One region of the Pseudoalteromonas sp. J010 genome, then DNA from elsewhere that is predicted to be linked to it. Evidence: predicted binding sites of a transcription regulator. Region 1 holds the regulator's gene; each other region holds the start of a gene.
The links. The regulator sigma-54, encoded in region 1, starts transcription at its own class of promoters, with help from an activator protein. The targets are predictions, from matches to a motif close to GTTGGCACGNNNNTNGNNT.
Positions count from the first base shown of each region.

Region 2: the regulator sigma-54 is predicted to act here: its motif matches at 1,210-1,228, upstream of EAG18_RS02545 (DUF1778 domain-containing protein).
Region 3: the regulator sigma-54 is predicted to act here: its motif matches at 1,803-1,821, upstream of EAG18_RS03210 (P-II family nitrogen regulator).
Region 4: the regulator sigma-54 is predicted to act here: its motif matches at 1,652-1,670, upstream of flgJ (flagellar assembly peptidoglycan hydrolase FlgJ).

Region 1 is NZ_RDBW01000005.1:89,854-94,246, reverse strand. It holds gene hpf (ribosome hibernation promoting factor) at 1-236, opposite strand, end outside; gene EAG18_RS04360 (RNA polymerase factor sigma-54) at 266-1,765, opposite strand; gene lptB (LPS export ABC transporter ATP-binding protein) at 1,812-2,537, opposite strand; gene lptA (lipopolysaccharide transport periplasmic protein LptA) at 2,534-3,088, opposite strand; gene lptC (LPS export ABC transporter periplasmic protein LptC) at 3,078-3,632, opposite strand; gene kdsC (3-deoxy-manno-octulosonate-8-phosphatase KdsC) at 3,629-4,180, opposite strand; gene EAG18_RS04335 (KpsF/GutQ family sugar-phosphate isomerase) at 4,180-4,393, opposite strand, start outside.
Region 2 is NZ_RDBW01000003.1:8,512-12,904, reverse strand. It holds partial or broken gene EAG18_RS02555 (transposase) at 50-539, shown strand; partial or broken gene EAG18_RS02550 (transposase) at 570-941, shown strand; gene EAG18_RS02545 (DUF1778 domain-containing protein) at 1,289-1,561, shown strand; gene EAG18_RS02540 (GNAT family N-acetyltransferase) at 1,558-2,055, shown strand; gene EAG18_RS02535 (hypothetical protein) at 2,096-2,368, opposite strand; gene srmB (ATP-dependent RNA helicase SrmB) at 2,583-3,809, opposite strand; gene EAG18_RS02525 (methyltransferase) at 3,877-4,393, shown strand, end outside.
Region 3 is NZ_RDBW01000003.1:166,654-171,046, reverse strand. It holds gene EAG18_RS03220 (carboxypeptidase) at 1-170, opposite strand, end outside; gene EAG18_RS03215 (diguanylate cyclase) at 445-1,674, shown strand; gene EAG18_RS03210 (P-II family nitrogen regulator) at 1,863-2,201, shown strand; gene EAG18_RS03205 (ammonium transporter) at 2,215-3,444, shown strand; gene mrcB (penicillin-binding protein 1B) at 3,678-4,393, shown strand, end outside.
Region 4 is NZ_RDBW01000013.1:96,504-100,896, reverse strand. It holds gene flgH (flagellar basal body L-ring protein FlgH) at 1-481, shown strand, start outside; gene EAG18_RS09055 (flagellar basal body P-ring protein FlgI) at 493-1,602, shown strand; gene flgJ (flagellar assembly peptidoglycan hydrolase FlgJ) at 1,708-2,661, shown strand; gene EAG18_RS09045 (flagellar basal body rod C-terminal domain-containing protein) at 2,663-4,393, shown strand, end outside.

The DNA of each region.
Region 1 (4,393 bases):
TCAATCAGGCCATCAATTGCTGCATACATGTCTTGATGCTCTGTTGATGCAAATAGCTCGCCGCCATTTACGTGCAATGTTGCTTCTGCTTTTTGAACTAGTTTTTCGACATCAAGGATCACATGAACGTTATTGATATGATCAAAGTGCCTCTCAAGCTTCGCAAACTTATTGGTGACATAATCTCTTAAAGAGTCAGTGATTTCTACATGGCGACCAGTTAAATTTAGTTGCATAAGCATTTTTCCTTCTTGTGTTTAACGTCTTATATCAAGCTTTTACGCTGATTTGACGGTGGAATGGCTAGGGATTCACGATATTTTGCAATCGTGCGTCTCGCTACCTTAATTCCTTGTTCAGCTAAAATATCTGCAATCTTGCTATCACTTAATGGTTTAGCAGTGTTTTCCGCAGCTATTAGCTTCTTGATGAGTGCTCGTATTGCTGTCGAGGAGCACTCACCTCCATTTTCGGTACTGACATGGCTTGAGAAGAAATACTTCAGCTCAAATATGCCCCTTGGTGTGTGCATGTACTTTTGGGTGGTGACACGAGAAATAGTAGATTCGTGCATATCAACCATCTCTGCGACATCGTTTAACACCATAGGTCTCATCGCTTCGGGGCCATGTTCAAAGAATGCCTGTTGTTGTTGCACAATGCAATTGGTAACTTTCAATAAAGTGTCATTGCGACTTTCTAAGCTCTTAATAAACCACTTTGCTTCTTGAAGGTGTGAGCGAATAAACTGGCTATCAGTACTCGATTTAGCAGTTCTCGACATCGCAGCGTAGTGGTCATTTACTCTAATCTTAGGCATCGCATCAGGGTTTAGCTCTACAACCCAGCGGCCTTTCACTTTTTTTACCGACACATCTGGAATGACGTATTCGGGCTCTTCATGAATAATACTCGCAGCTGGCTTAGGGTTAAGACTGTGGATCAGCGTCATAACTTCTTTTAGCTCAGCTTCTTTTAAGCGTGTTTTTTTCGCTAAGGTACGGTAATCACGGCTAGCAAGTAAATCAATGTGCTCGGTCAGGATCATCTTGGTTTCGGTGATCCACGGTGTGTCAGGTGCAAATTGATTTAACTGAATACATAAACATTCTTGCAAACTTCGTGCAGCAATACCGACAGGGTCAAACAACTGGATACGTTTAAGTACGGCTTCGACTTCATCCAACTCTACCGGCTCTTCACTGTTTTCATCATTGATACTTTCTAAAATATCTTCACAGGAAAGCGTTAAAATGCCAGACAGATCTACCGCTTCGATGATGGCAATAGCAATGGCTCTATCTGTTGGGCTAAATGGCGTAAGTTCTAGCTGCCACATTAGGTAGTCGTGTAGTGATTCGGAAGTCTCTCCCTGGTAGACGTTATCATCATCAGGTAAAGGAGCTGCGCTTGATGCTGGTGCAGCACTCATATATTCATCCCAAGTCACATCCATGGCAAGATCATCACTAACCGTTTCTTTGCTCATGGCGGTATCTGAGTCCATTTCATACTCGCTGACAGGCGCTTCATCTGAGCTTTGCTGACTATCGTCCGTATTATTTTTATCTTGGCTGTGTTGTTCAGTACTTTCTGCGTCAGCGGTATCGCCTTCTTCCACTTCCAATAGTGGGTTGCTGTCCAACGCTTCTTGTATTTCTTGCTGTAGATCCAACGTACTAAGCTGCAACAGGCGTATGGCTTGTTGCAGTTGTGGAGTCATTGTAAGTTGCTGCCCCATGCGCAGCTGTAATGATTGCCTCATGTATCTCTAACAATCCCTTTTAACAGTTATTAATACTACGTCTTAACTATAGCTTGAATTGTTCGCCTAGGTAGACATCTCTTACGGTTTGATCCGCTAAAACATGTTCTGGCGTACCAGCGGCGATTAATTCACCGTGTGAAACGATGTAGGCTTTTTCACATACGTCCAGCGTTTCTCTTACATTGTGGTCGGTGATCAGTACACCGATCCCACGATTTTTAAGGTGCTCAATGATTGTCTTTATATCTAACACTGAAATTGGATCAACGCCAGCAAAAGGTTCATCTAACAAGATAAACTTAGGGTTAGCGGCTAAAGCACGAGCAATTTCTACCCGTCTTCTCTCTCCTCCAGATAATGCCATCCCTTGAGAATCACGGATGTGTTGGATATTAAATTCATCCAACAACTCATTCAGCTGAGCTTCTCTTTCAACTTTAGACAAATCTTTGCGGGTTTCCAAAATAGCCATGAGGTTTTGATATACCGTTAGCTTCCTAAATATGGATGATTCTTGAGGTAAATATCCAATCCCTAGGCGTGCGCGACTGTGCATCGGGAGTAGGGTGATATCCTCATCATCGATTTGTATAAAGCCTTTGTCACTTGGTACTAAGCCCACAATCATATAAAAGGTAGTGGTTTTCCCCGCACCATTAGGGCCAAGTAAACCAACGATGCTACCTGCTTCGACACTCAGTCCTACATTTTTGACAACTTGGCGACCTTTATAGCTTTTTGCCAAGCCTGTTGCTTTGAGCTCGCTCATGAATTGTTACCTTTTTCCTGTGGATCTTCACTTTTTTCCACGTTGGTGTCAGATTTCTTTTCAACAGGAACCAAAATTGTTCTGACCCGAGAGTCGCCCTGTTCAGAGCGTTCGGCACTAATGAGTTGCTTTTCGATATGATAAGTAATGACTTGTGCACTACTTTTTTGACCCGCTTGCGATATTTCAGCATTGCCAGTAAGTACTAATTTTAATTCGGCAACATCATAGCGAATTTCATTAGCCGCTGCGCGTAAGGTTGTACCATCTGCCTGAGCTTCTTCAAAAACCGCAGGGTTGCCAGTAGCAATTAGTAGCTGCTTATTTGAACCAAGCTCAGCGCGGCGGTGCACTTCCAAACGATCAGCATTGATTTTTCTTGTGCCATGAATAATGACAACGTTTTGCTCGAAAATGCCTATGTTACTTTGCAGTTGAGCTTGCTGACGGCCAGCGTCGATAATGACTTCATTTTGCTCTGCAGCAGCTGCGAAAGTGGAACTTGCGAGCAAGCCGACGAAAACTAATTTGTTAATTATTTTACTGGTCATAATAAATTGTCTTTGTATGGTTGATGAGCTCAATCAGCTGTTTTTGCAAGTCTGCATGTAGGCCTTTACCGGTAATTTTAAGGCTAGGGCCTGTGATAATGACGGGGTGTTCTGATTTCATCAACTTTTGTTTAATTTCAACCCTGACATTGTCGGCATTGATAGTACTGATCATTGCGTCTGGTGTGAGGTTTTTTGCTAAAACATCCCCTTCTAAAATCAGGGTGTTGTTCTCGTATAATGTGGCTTCCAATGCGCTTATCTGCCAATTTTGCTCACCGTTATATAATGTAAAAATGGGTTTTGCAAAGTGGCTAAAACCAAGATCTTGATAAAGTTCCATTTTATCAGCAGTCACATGGTAGTTTAGTAAGCCATTTTCACTGTAGGTAGTCTGCTCTAATGCGGTCGCCACATAATCGGGCTTAGCAAGTGGTTCATCGTCACTTTTCTTGTTGGTTTCTGATGCGTTAAACATCGGCGACCACAGCCAAATCATCAGCGCACTAAAAGTAATGAGCAGAATGACACGAAGCACAGTCATGTACTTGACCCTGTAGTGGTAAGAGGGTGGTTTTGGCTGAGCATGAGCAGATCTGTTAACTCTCTGACGGCGCCAAAGCCTCCCGGCATCAAAGTGGTATAGTGGGCAATGCGTTTTATCAGCGGATGTGCATCATTCACGGCGACAGCAAAGCCAACTTGCTCCATCACTGGCAGATCAGGGCCATCATCGCCAATATAGGCAATGTCTGCATCCTTCAGGTTAAGCTGCGTTTTTAGTGCTTCATATGCCACTAGCTTGTTTTCTTGACCTTGGTAAATATGCGTTACATTTAAACTAGTCATGCGTTGCTGAACTATTTGTGAATGTCTACCTGTGATGACCGCAACCTCAATACCGCAGTTTACTAGCGCTTTGATACCGAAGCCGTCTTTGGTATTGAATGCCTTTAATTCTTCACCGTTATTACCTAGATAAATGCGTCCGTCAGAGAATACACCGTCAATATCACAAATTAAGAGTTTAATTTGAGTTGCTTTTTGCCAAGCATCTGTTGAGATATCTTGATAAAGGTCGCTAAACTGCATCATAGCACTCCCGCTCTAAGTAAATCTTGGGTATTCAATGCACCTACAGGGACATTATTCTCGTCAACCACAATTAGTCCATTGATGCGTTTATTTTCCATAATATTTAGCACCTCAGCAGCGAGCATATCGGCACGTGCGGTGGTACTTTTTGCGGTCATAACTTGTGTGATTGGCGTTGTGTGAATGTCTACTTTTTGTTCTATGATACGG
Region 2 (4,393 bases), on a different contig from region 1:
AGCCAGAGCCATAATTAGTTTGTCAAATAACTAAATAGCAGAGGCTAGCATGACTAAACATAACATACTTTTCATTGGCTTAGATACTCATAAAGAGTTCATTGAAGTTGCCTATATTGAAGACAATCGAGGCGCACAACCCATTCATTTCGGTCGTATTTCTTCAGCTAAAGTCACTATTAAAAAGCTTATCAGGCAATTTGAATCTAAATACCCTAACACTACGCTCCATTTCGTTTATGAAGCAGGTTCCTGTGGTTACTGGATTTACCGCTTAATTACTTCTCTTGGACATTGCTGTTACGTAGTTGCCCCATCGCTTATTCCTAAAAAAACCTGGCGAGCGTGTAAAAACTGACAAACGTGATGCACTTAAACTAGCTAAATTACTTAAGTCTGAAGATTTAACCCCTATTTATGTACCTGAGCCGGAAGGTAAAGCTATTCGTGATTTATCTCGTGCTCGAGAAGTTGCGATGAAAGATTTAAAAGATGCAAAGTACCAGCTAAAGGCACTGCTTCTTCGCAACAATATCAACTATGCAGGCACCAGAAACTAATGACACCCACCGTTAAAACAATGAATGTCATCGCTGTTTACGCCTGAAACCTCAGACTACACCAGCATCAAAAAACGCATCGACCACGTTAAGCTGGGAAAGCAACCAAAAAGCCTGCCTTTTGAACTCAAATCCTATATTGAATTGGTTGAACTCATAGGCCGTTGTATTCGAGTAGATAAACGCGGTTATATCTTTGAGTTTCAACACATTCTCACTCGCCTAAATATAGAGCCTGAGAACTGGATAAAACTCACTACGCAATTTTCTCGGGTGTTTCACGGTGCAGTTGGTCAAGAGCGAACAGTAACCGCTTACTGTGCAACACTGCAAAAGCGACGGCGGACAAACCTAACAAACTGCGAGCGCTTGTTGGCTTAACAAAACTAACACTATCAACTCGAAAATCTATAACTGTTGTATTTACAACGCTTTGTCATGCGTGATAACCCAGTTTTAGTGTAGAGATACGCTTGGGCGCTAAAAACTGGCCTACCGAAAAACGTTTTTGTACCCAGTGATTGAGGTGTTTATATATTTTCTTTAATTCACTACCTCAATTTGGATGCTAATTGTGATGGGTGTCCTTTTTTTTAGCTTTTTTTTAGGGCTAGATACCCTCGGCTATCCGATTGTGTTTGTGTGCCAAAGTGACACAAAGATTGCTTATTGCACACTTTAAGACCATAATGCACATGTGACATTTTGACATAATAGGAGATAACATTATGGCTACTACTTTGCCTCGCATCACCGCTAGAGTTGATGTCGATACACAAGACTTACTTACTAAGGCTGCCGCGATCGCCGGCATGTCTAGCATCAACTCGTTTGTTCTAAGCGCTGCAATCGAAAAAGCTAAACAAGTCATCGAACGTGAACAGGCTTTAAAACTGAGCCAAGCAGATGCGATGCTGCTCATGGAAGCTTTAGATCGTCCTGCAACACAGAACTCAAAACTAAAAGCTGCTGCTGATCGATACGAGAGCAAAACTCAATGATGAATACGGTCCTTCTAGATAAAGCTAAACACGATAGAAACCGATTCAACTGTGGCATCGAAGCTCTCAATAATTACTTAAAAGTAATGGCGAGTCAGCAAGCAAAGAAGGACAACACCAGAACTTTTGTTTTGGAAGATGATAGCGACAACTCACATGTTATCGGCTTTTACACGCTAACAATGGCACCAATTGACTTAAAGGCATTGCCTGATAAGTTACAAGAAAAGCACCAATCATCCACCTCTGGTGGTCTGATTGCTCGCCTTGCTGTCGATGACCGATACAAAGGGAAAGGATTTGGTGAGTGGCTGCTTATCGACGCACTCAGAAAACTATTAGCAGCTAGTGATAGCGTTGCATTTCCAGTTGTTATCGTTGATGCCAAAGACGGAGCAAAACATTTCTATGAACGCTATGGTTTTCAAGCATTTCATGATGCCGAAAACAAGCTCTTCATCACCGTTGCAGATGTGAGAGCAAGCTTAGGCTAGTTAACCGCTAGCCTTTAACAGTCCCGCCTTAATTGGCTTGTTATATTTTTTCTGCTGAAATACCTTGCAATAATTCACGCATTGCAGCGGCACCATCTTCCATACGCTTTTGCTCATTATATTTTTCTTCACCAAAATAATTCGCTGACTCTGAGATTTTCAAACCATCGATAATTAATTTTTTTTGCAATAGCGTATGATTCAGGAAACGAGCTTTTATAAAATATAAAAATAAGTGACACCCATCTAGATTAATATTCAAGCTGAGGAAGTGAAGTAAAAAGTATGTAAACACTTCTATCACTTTGGTCAAAAGCGTTTTCCGATAGGCCGACTTTTAGCGCGAAGCGTATCTCTACACTAAAATCGGGTTCTCGCGCACGACAAAGCGCTGCAAATACAGCAGTGATAAATGCTAGAGCTGAGAATGTGAGTTTTTGCTAAGTCAAAAAGCTAAGGCTTATCCAGATTAGCACTTGATCAAATTGGGCATAAAAAAACCAGCGTATTGACGCTGGTTTTTTCTATTACTTTTTCTTTTTAACCTTGGCGGCTTTCTTTTTCGCTTTGATTTTAGCGGGGTCTTTTTTCTTTTTCGGTGCCTTGGCTTCTTTATGTTTAGGTTCTAAGCCTTTAATTACGCGGCGCTTAAGTTTTTGGTCTGTATAACGCTCAACTTTGCCGAGTATTTCAACATCATGGGCTTCAACCAAAGAAACTGCGGTGCCTTTTTTCCCTGCTCGGCCGGTACGCCCGATACGGTGTACATAAATATCCGCAGTGCGTGGCATATCAAAGTTGAATACGTGGCTGATGTCTGCAACATCAATACCACGGGCGGCAACATCCGTCGCGACAAGAATTTTTGTTTTGCCACTGTGGAAGCTTGCCATGGCAGTCATACGTTTATCTTGTGGCATTTCACCACGTAGCCAAGTTGTTTTTATGCCTTTGGCAAATAGTTCGCCCACCAGTGTTTCAAGTTTTTCACGGGTTTTAACAAACACAACGGCTTTAGTGACTTCTTCATCATCGAGCAACTGCGCTAATAGGTTAACCTTGTGCTCATAGCTGTCAGCTAAATGAACCCATTGATGGATCTTGCCTTTTTCTTTACGAGAAGGGGTCGCTTCAAGTAGTGCTGGGTCTTGCAAAATACGCTCAGCAAATTTCTCGACGCTTTCGCCTTCTAATGTTGCAGAGAACAAAAAACACTGACGACGGTTAACGGCTTCCGAGCAAATACGTAGCATTTCTTTGCGAAAGCCCATGTCTAGCATGCGATCGGCTTCATCTAGAATAAGCAGCTCAACATTTTCAGCGTGGAAGTTTTCGGTTTCTAGATATTCCATCAAGCGACCAGGTGTTGCGATGAGAATATCGTTGTTCTTCTCAAAAATTTCTTTGTGAGTACCATAGTTAATACCACCGGTTACTACACCAATTTTGAGGTGAACACCTGCTGCCAGTAACTCACATTGCTCATGTATTTGGTAGGCAAGCTCCCGAGTAGGCGTCATGATCAGCACGCGGGCAAAACCTGGCTCTTTGCGCGGAAAATCTAGCAAATACTGAATCGCAGGGATCAAGAATGCAGCGGTTTTACCCGTACCGGTTGGTGCACTGGCGAGAATGTCTCGACCAATCAGGGCTTCAGGAATAGCCATCTGTTGAATGCTGGTAGGAGTTTCATACCCCATTTTCTTAATAGCACTAATCAGCTTGCCGTCTAAATCAAATTCAGTAAATTGCATATTGCATCACAAATAAAGGACAATAGCGGAATTATACGTTGCTATTGCATTTTCTCAAAGGTATAGGATGTCTCAGTTTGCATTTAAACAATTTTCAGTGACGCAGCGCCATGCTGCTATGAAAGTTTCAACGGATGGGATCTTACTTGGTGCTTGGGCACCGGTATCGAATGCTAGGTCAATTGTGGATGTTGGTGCGGGGACTGGCTTGGTTGCGTTAATGTGTAAGCAGCGCAACCCAAATAGCAGTATTTATGCTGTTGAATTGGACCAAGCGGCACTCGTTGATGCGCAATATAATATTACCCATAGCCCATGGCCAGACATTAAGTTGTGCGATACTGCAATTCAAGCGTTTGAATGCGAAACTCAGTTTGACTTAATGGTGTCTAATCCGCCTTACTTTAACACCAGCTTGAAAAGCCAAGACCCTGCCAGAAACCGAGCGCGGCACACAGACAGCCTAAGCTTTGACGATTTATTGTCTGCGTTTGAAAGATTGACTTCGCCTCTGGGTCAGTTGGCTGTGATTTTGCCTTATCAGGAAAGTTTGCTGTTTAATCAATTGGCTGACAAAAGAAATC
Region 3 (4,393 bases), on a different contig from region 1:
GGCTGCGTCCCCGTTGTTGCCGTATAGTTTATACGCTTGCCTTTAATTTCAACGCGGTGTTCTGTTGTGATTTTATGATCTATCTCAATGGTGCGGTTGTGTTGTTCAGCTATGCTAGGCAATGAAAACAAAGCACAACTTAAAAACACAAATGACAGTATTTTGTTCATGGCTTCCTCAATAAAACGGTAAGGTATTGCGGCATTAAAAAAGTATTTTAGGTGAAATTCAAAGTCATTGAGACAAACAGAGTAAAAAAACAGCTAGTTTGAAGATAACTGTTCTCAACTCATTTATTATTATGTAACAAATTTGTCTGCTGCTGGTTTTTTTTAGTCCTAGATTCGCGTATATTTAATACTTAATTATGTAGTAATAAAGTATTTAGCCTCGTTAAATTCTTGTTTCACTGCGCTTCTCGTTGTACTTAAGAGATCTCAATCCATGCAAAGAATTCTAATTGTTGAAGACAGTAAGGTCGTACAGCAGGTATTACGACACCTTGCCGCTCAATATCTTGATGTCGCAATTGATTTTGCTTGGTCACTCAAGGAAAGTAAGGCCTTTTTGAGCCAGCATGAATATACATTGGCGCTGGTAGATTTAACGCTGCCCGATGCGATGGACGCAGAAGTTGTGCAGCTCACGCTCAGTCATCAGATCCCAACGGTGGTGTTAACATCGAAAATTGATGAATATAGCCGCCAGCAAATGCTTGAGATGGGGGTAGTGGATTATGTCATCAAAGACAACCGCGATTCTTATCTATACGCAGTCAAGCTTGCATCTCGCCTGTTAAGAAACCAAGGGTGCAAAGCACTAATCGCCGATGATTCAGTGATTAGTCGTGTAGTTATGAAGCAGATGTTAGAAAAGCAGCTTTTTACTGTACTAGAAGCACAAGATGGTGCGGAAGCATTGGAAATGCTGCTCGGAGATCACGATATTAAGTTACTGCTTACTGACTTTGCGATGCCAACAATGGACGGCTTTGAGTTGGTAAAGTCGGTGCGAAATAGTCGCGGTCGAGATGAACTTGCCATTATTGGTTTATCTGGGGCAGGCAGTCATGGGCTGTCGGCAAAGTTTATCAAATACGGTGCAAATGACTTTTTGGCGAAACCATTTATGAGTGAGGAGTTCCATTGTCGAATTATGCAAACAATGGAGCAGCTTAATTTGATTGCGGAAATCAAAGAGTATGCGCACAGAGACTATCTGACCGGGTTGTACAATCGCCGATACTTTTGCCAACACGCTGAGCGCCTAATAAAAAATAAACCCAACCAGCATATTCTTGCTTTACTCGACCTCGATCACTTTAAGTCGATTAATGACCAATATGGCCATGAAAGTGGCGATGAAGTACTTAAACAGGTCGCTGACTTATTACGCAGTGCTTTTGGGCATTACATAGTCGCTCGCATTGGCGGTGAAGAGTTTGCGCTATTGATCCCAAGCTCAGATCTTAATCGAGCAAAGCAAATGTTAGAAGATTTCCGAGAGCGTTTAGCTAAACAAGCGTTTACGATTGTGCAGGGGAAATATCGATGCACTATCAGTATTGGTATGGCGGCGTGTCAATCAAATACGCTGAGTGAGGTGATGCGTAAAGCCGATAAAGCGCTATATCAAGCTAAAGATAAGCAGCGAAATTGTGTTATTGCGCATTAATATTGCTTTAGTATAGGGTTTTGCACCAACCCAGTTCAGACTTAATAACAATGCACCTAGATGGTGCATTTTTTATGCGTAAAAAGTGCGGTTCAGTATTAATTCATTGTTAATTAAGGAATAAAAAATTTGGCATAAAGGTTGGATTACAGCATGTAACAGGATCAACTGTCCTAAGGGGACTTAGTATGAAAATGATAAGTGCAATAATAAAACCATTTAAACTCGACGAAGTGCGCGAAGCGTTGGCCGACTTGGGGATTGAAGGGATGACGGTTGTTGATGTCAAAGGCTTTGGACGTCAACGTGGTCACACCGAGTTATATCGTGGTGCTGAGTATCAGGTCGATTTTATACCGAAAATAAAAATAGAAATTGCGACCTTAGCTGAAAATGCAGAACGTGTAGTAGAGACAGTAACAAAGGCAGCTTTCACTGGCAAAATTGGTGATGGAAAAATCTTTGTATATGACTTAGACCAAATCGTTCGGATCCGTACCGGCGAACTTGATGAAGAAGCGATTTAAGGGGATCCTAACGATGGAAAATACAATCATAGAACTCAAATTCTCATTAAATACTTTTTATTTTTTGATTTCGGGTGTGCTGGTGATGTGGATGGCAGCAGGTTTTGCCATGCTAGAAGCTGGACTTGTTCGTTCCAAAAACACCACTGAGATACTTACCAAAAACGTCGCGCTTTACGCGATAGCTTGTACTATGTATCTGCTTATTGGTTATAACATTATGTATGTTGATAACGCTGAGGGTGGTGTCCTACCAAGTATTGGCGCGCTAATCGGAAGCGCCGCTGCTGATGCGGATCATGCGTTGCAGTCTGACTTTTTCTTTCAAGTTGTCTTTGTGGCTACTGCGATGTCTATTGTTTCTGGTGCGGTAGCTGAGCGAATGAAATTGTGGGCATTTTTAGCGTTTTGTGTTGTGCTTACCGGTTTTATTTATCCTCTTGAAGGGTATTGGACTTGGGGCGGAGGATTTTTATCTGAGCTTGGGTTTGTGGATTTTGCAGGCTCTGCGATTGTGCATGGCGCTGGTGCCGCTGCTGCCTTAGCCGGAGTATTATTACTCGGTGCACGCAAAGGCAAGTATGGTAAAAATGGCGAGATTTATCCTATTCCTGGCTCAAATATGCCACTAGCCACACTTGGTACGTTTATTTTGTGGATGGGGTGGTTTGGCTTTAATGGCGGCTCACAATTATTTTTGGCAGATAAGGAAAATGCCATCGCAGTAAGTCAAATTATGCTCAATACCAATGCCGCAGCCGCTGCGGGTGCGGTGGCGGCTTTATTAGTATGTAAAATGATGTGGGGTAAAGCAGATTTAACAATGGTGCTAAACGGTGCATTAGCTGGCTTAGTAACGATTACCGCAGAGCCTGCTTCACCTACACCGATACTGGCTCTTATCCTTGGTGCGCTTGGTGGAGCACTTGTGGTATTTAGTATTATTGCGCTAGATAAGGCTAAAATTGATGACCCAGTTGGGGCAATTTCAGTGCACGGTGTTTGTGGTGCATTAGGAGTGATGATGGTGCCATTTTCAAACTCAGACGCCACATTTCAAGGTCAAGCGGTTGGGCTTGTGACGATTCTTGGCTTTGTGTTTATCACATCCTACATTGTGTGGAGTGTACTTAAGGCAAGTATGGGGATCCGAGTTGGCGAAGAAGAAGAGCTGAGCGGAATGGATCAACATGACTGCGGCGTAGATGCCTACCCAGAGTTCGTGACAGTTCGCGGACAGTAATACTTATTGGCTCTAGGTCAATATGTGAGGAGTGGTTTATTTTATGTTTACAATGGTTTGCTTGATATAAGACAAAGTCAGTGAACAGATAAGCCGCTCTTAGAGTTCTCGTTGTCTAAATAAAGTGAGTCCAGTGGGCTCACTTTTCTTATTCACCATGATTGTGCTTTCAGCAGTTGTTAATTTAGGTTACTCTACTATCTTGCAATTCACTTTTCAGTTTTATTTGGGTCATGACGGACAAAAAGAAAACAACACCTACCAAAAAATCAAACGTCAAAGCGAGCACTTCACGTAAAAAAAAGACCCAACCTGCTAGCACTAAGATGCAAAAAGTTAAGCGTAAAATATTAAGCGCGACATGGTCTTTTGTTTGGAAAGGCACTGTAGCGATGATATTTGTCGTGGCAATGTATGTTATCTATCTAGATGCAAAAATAAGCAGGCAATTTGAAGGAAATAAATGGGAACTGCCGGTTCAAGTGTATGCCAGAGCAATGCAGTTTTTTCCTGATCAATACTTGAATGAAAAAGAGGTATTATGGGAGTTAAAACGGCTTAACTACTCCCGTGTGAATCGTATTAGCCGTACCGGTCAATATACGGTACAAGGTCGCACTATCACCATTCACCGCCGAGCATTTGAATTTTATGATGGGCCTGAAAATGCGCGTATTTTTACCCTAAATTTTGCTAGTAAAAAGCTTGCAAGTATTGTTGATAATCAGGGGCGACGTTTATCCGCTGCTCGCCTTGAGCCTGTGCAAATAGCACGTATTGGTAACGAAACTCGCCAAGATAGAGAGTTTGTACCTTTTGATAAGTTTCCCAATATTCTCAAAGAAACATTGTTAGTGGTGGAAGATAGAAACTTTTATGACCATCACGGCGTTTCTGTGCTGTCGATTTTGCGTGCGCTCTATACCAATATAAAAGCAGGCCGCACGGT
Region 4 (4,393 bases), on a different contig from region 1:
CGGGGACATTATTACGATCGTGCTACGCGAGACGACTCAGGCAACAAAAGCAGCTAATTCAGAGTTAGATAAGTCAAGTGACTCAAGCTTAGATCCCATTATTGGTTTGGGTGCCAACGCAATAAACATAGGTAATGAAGCAATTCAGTTTGGTGCGAAATCTAGCTCGTCATTTTCAGGCGATTCGAAGTCGAATCAGTCAAATAGTCTGTTTGGCAATATTTCTGTGAATGTGACGCGTGTACTACCTAATGGAAATTTGGTGATCCGTGGGGAGAAGTGGTTAACACTTAATACCGGAGAAGAGTTTATTCGACTGGAAGGGCTGGTTAGACCGCAAGATGTGACTGCCGATAACACGGTCGAATCCAATCGAGTTGCGAATGCGAGGATCCAATATTCCGGTAAAGGCGATCAACAAGAAGTACAAAGTGCGGGTTGGTTAACTAGTTTCTTCATGAGTGCCATCATGCCATTTTAAGGATGCAGAAAATGATTCAATTTCTTAAGTATTTTCTCTTTAGTTGCGTTACTGCATCACTAATACTTTATCCATCCTTCGCTGCTGCAGAGCGGGTAAAAGACGTCAGTATGGTTGAAGGTGTTCGTTCGAACCAGCTAGTGGGGTATGGACTAGTGGTTGGTCTTCCTGGAACTGGGGAGCAAACCAGATTCACAGAGCAAAGCTTCAAAGCAATGCTTAATAGCTTTGGGATCACTATGCCCGCATCGCTTAAGCCGAAAATCAAGAATGTGGCTGCGGTGGCAGTACATGCTGATTTGCCTCCTTTTGTGAAGCCTGGTCAAACCATTGACGTGACGGTTTCATCGATTGGTAGTGCTGGTAGCTTGCGCGGCGGTACTTTATTGCAAACCTTCCTAAAGGGGGTTGACGGTAACGTATACGCTATTGCCCAAGGAAGTTTGATTGTTGGCGGGTTAGGTGCAGACGGTGCTGATGGCAGTCGGGTCGTTATTAATACACCTACAGTTGGACGAGTGGCTAATGGAGCAACTGTTGAGCGCGCAGTCCCAAGTCCATTTACGCAAGGTGATTATATTACCTTCAACCTTAATAGACCTGACTTCACAACTGCAAAGCGTCTGGCTGATACCATTAACGATTTGGTGGGACCAAATAGTGCAAAGCCGATGGACGCTGCCTCTGTTAGAGTAATTGCACCACGCGACCCATCGCAGCGTGTCGCCTACCTTTCGACACTGGAAAACCTTGAGTTTAAACCTGCGGACACTGCCGCTAAGATTATTGTCAACTCAAGAACTGGGACTATTGTGATAGGAAAAAATGTCAAACTTCAACCAGCGGCTATTACTCATGGTGGACTGACAGTGACGATTGCTGAACAGCAAAATGTTTCACAACCGAATGAGCTTGCAAATGGTGAAACCGTGGTTACACAGCAAAGTATCATTGATGTGGATCAGGATGACTCTCGTGCTTTTGTATTTGACCCAGGTGTTAGTCTTGACGATTTAGTAAGAGCGATTAATCAAGTCGGGGCTGCTCCGGGTGATTTAATGGCGATTCTAGAAGCATTAAAAGAGGCTGGTGCCATAAATGGTCAATTAGTCGTCATATAGTGTTTTATTATTAATCAACTAGTTAGCCTCACAATAGTGAGGCTTTTTTTTTGGCTCGTATATTGCATTGTTTGAACTATAGAATTGTAAATAGTGCGTAGTGTTATGAATACCGATCAGTTAAAAAATCAAAGCTTTTTCGATTTAGGGAACCTTGACTCGATCCGTAAAGAGGCACTCAAGGGAGCTGGTGATCAGGGAGCGTCAGATCAAGCGCTGAAAAAAGCTGCACAGCAGTTTGAATCGATTTTCACACAGATGTTATTGCAAAGTATGAGAAAAGCGAATGAAGCGCTAGAAGATAAAGATAGTCCTTTCAACTCTAGTGGCGTGAAATTCTTTGAAGAAATGCACGATCAGCAACTTTCTATGCACTTATCTGAAAAAGGTAGCTTAGGGCTTGCAGACCTTATCGTGCAACAACTATCACCTAATTCYGAGAAGTATAAGCCAGCTTCTGTCCTACGTGCCGACGCTGACATTGCGACCAACCAACCAGCTCCAACAACAATAAAGCAGTCAGACGCTTTGAGCACACAAAGTAGTGATGAACAAACAGGGTTTGGTTCGCCTAAAGAGTTCGTCGAGAGTGTCTGGAACTATGCGCAGTCAGCTGCGAAAAAGCTGGGGTTAAATCCTGCGGTAATGGTTGCACAAGCAGCATTAGAAACAGGGTGGGGCAAACACATTATTAGTAAACATGATGGTAGTAGTAGTTTTAATCTCTTTAATATTAAGGCTGATGGCCGTTGGGATGGTGAGAGTGCCAAAAAATCGACGCTTGAGTTTGAAGGCGGATTGCCTGTGAAGAAGCAAGCACATTTTCGTGCTTATCATTCATTAGAGCAAAGTTTTAATGATTATGTCAGTTTTCTTCAAGAAAATCCTAGATATAAACAAGCACTTGCCAAAGCCGATGACAGTCATGCTTATCTTGATGAATTACAAAGTGCGGGTTATGCAACTGACCCAAATTATGCCAACAAAATTAAGTCTGTTTTAAAACGCATAGATATATCCGATTTGGTATCTGGTGCGTTAACAAAGGGAGTCAGATGAAATGTCATTTGATCTATTAAACATTGGAGCTGCAGGAGTTAGAGCAAACTCAGAATTACTGCAAACTACCAGTAAAAACATCGCAAACCTTAATACCAAAGGTTATATCCGTGAGAGAACGGAACACGGTACGATGATTGGTGGTATGGTTGGTCGTGGTGAAACCGTGCGCCTACTTAATCAGTTCGCACAGCAACAGTTGAACCGAGATATTTCAAACCAATCTTACTACGAGCAGTTTGTGACTGAGTCCAGTCGTGTTGATACGTTATTTGCTCAAGAGTCTAACAGCCTGAGTAAAAGCATTAACGCAATGTTTAATAATCTTCAGAGTGCAGTAAATTTGCCATCATCTACCACAAATCGCTCTTTGTTTATGACAGGTGCACAGGGATTAATTGATCAAATGGACAGGCTGTCAGGTATTGTGGTTGACCAAAGTAGTATTGTGAATGACCAGCTTGATATTTTTTCGCAAGAGGCAAACAACTTAGTACAAAAAATTAGTGAGCTGAACAAACAAGTTGCGAGTCAGTCAGCGCTTAATCTTAAGAGCGTTGATCACAGTGTACTCAACGAGCGAGACCAAGCAATTAAAGATCTAGCTGAGCTGGTAGACATTGAAACACTCGATGGTGAAAATGGCGAGAAGCTTGTTTTTCTTGGTACGGGTGATGCCCTCGTTATGCAAGGAGGGGCGTTTAACCTGTTTGCAAACAAAGGAGATCCTGATCCTAACCACAAATCACTTGTTCTGGACATCAAAGATAAAAATGTTGTGCAGCTAGAGTTAGATAGTGGCAGTTTGAAGGGAAAAATAGGTGGATTACTTGCTTTTAGAGACGAAGTATTAATTCCAGCACAAAATCAACTAGGTCAGATAGGACTTGCATTAGCGGATGCCTTTAATCAACAAAATAAGTTAGGGATGGACTTAGACGGTAATATTGGTGGAGACCTGTTTAAAATCCCTACTGTAGGTGGCTTTGCTTATAGCGATAATACCGGCACAGCTGCATTAACGGCAACGCTCGAGCCTGGCCGCGGCAATGAGTTGCCAGCGACGGACTTCCAAGTCACTTACACCAGTGCGACAACAGTAGAAATTACTGCAGTAGATGCAAAAGGTAACCCTGTTGGTAATCCCACGACTGGTACCATTGCTGCAGGTGTTATAACAGGTACCGGCGATTATTTTGGTTTGCAAATGAATGTAACCGGTGCAGGGGCAACCGGAGATAAGTTCCTAGTAAAACTAAATCAACAAGCGGCTACGAGTCTAGAGCTAGCAACGCAAAGACCTGAAGCGCTGGCACTGGCATCGCCTATTCGTACTGAAAAGTCGGCTGATAATAACGGAACGGCGACAATATCAGCGGGCACGGTAACGGATACCGACCCAACAACAAGTGCATTTACGGCCACAACGCCGCCAACATTAAATGATGGTCCGTACACGTTAACTAAAACAGCAAATGCTGATGAGTACACATTGACTAGTGCGTCGGGGGTGAATCACACCTTTACCGCGCCTGCTAATGGTAAAGATATACTATCGACAGTTGGCGCAGCTCCTGCACCGTTTAATAATCTTGGATTTACATTCGACATTGAAGGAACGCCGAATACAGGTGACAGCTTCAAGATTAGTTTTAATACAGGTGGTTTTGATGATAACCGTAATGGTGCTGCGTTAGATGGCCTGAAATCGTCAGATTTAGTGAGACAGAAT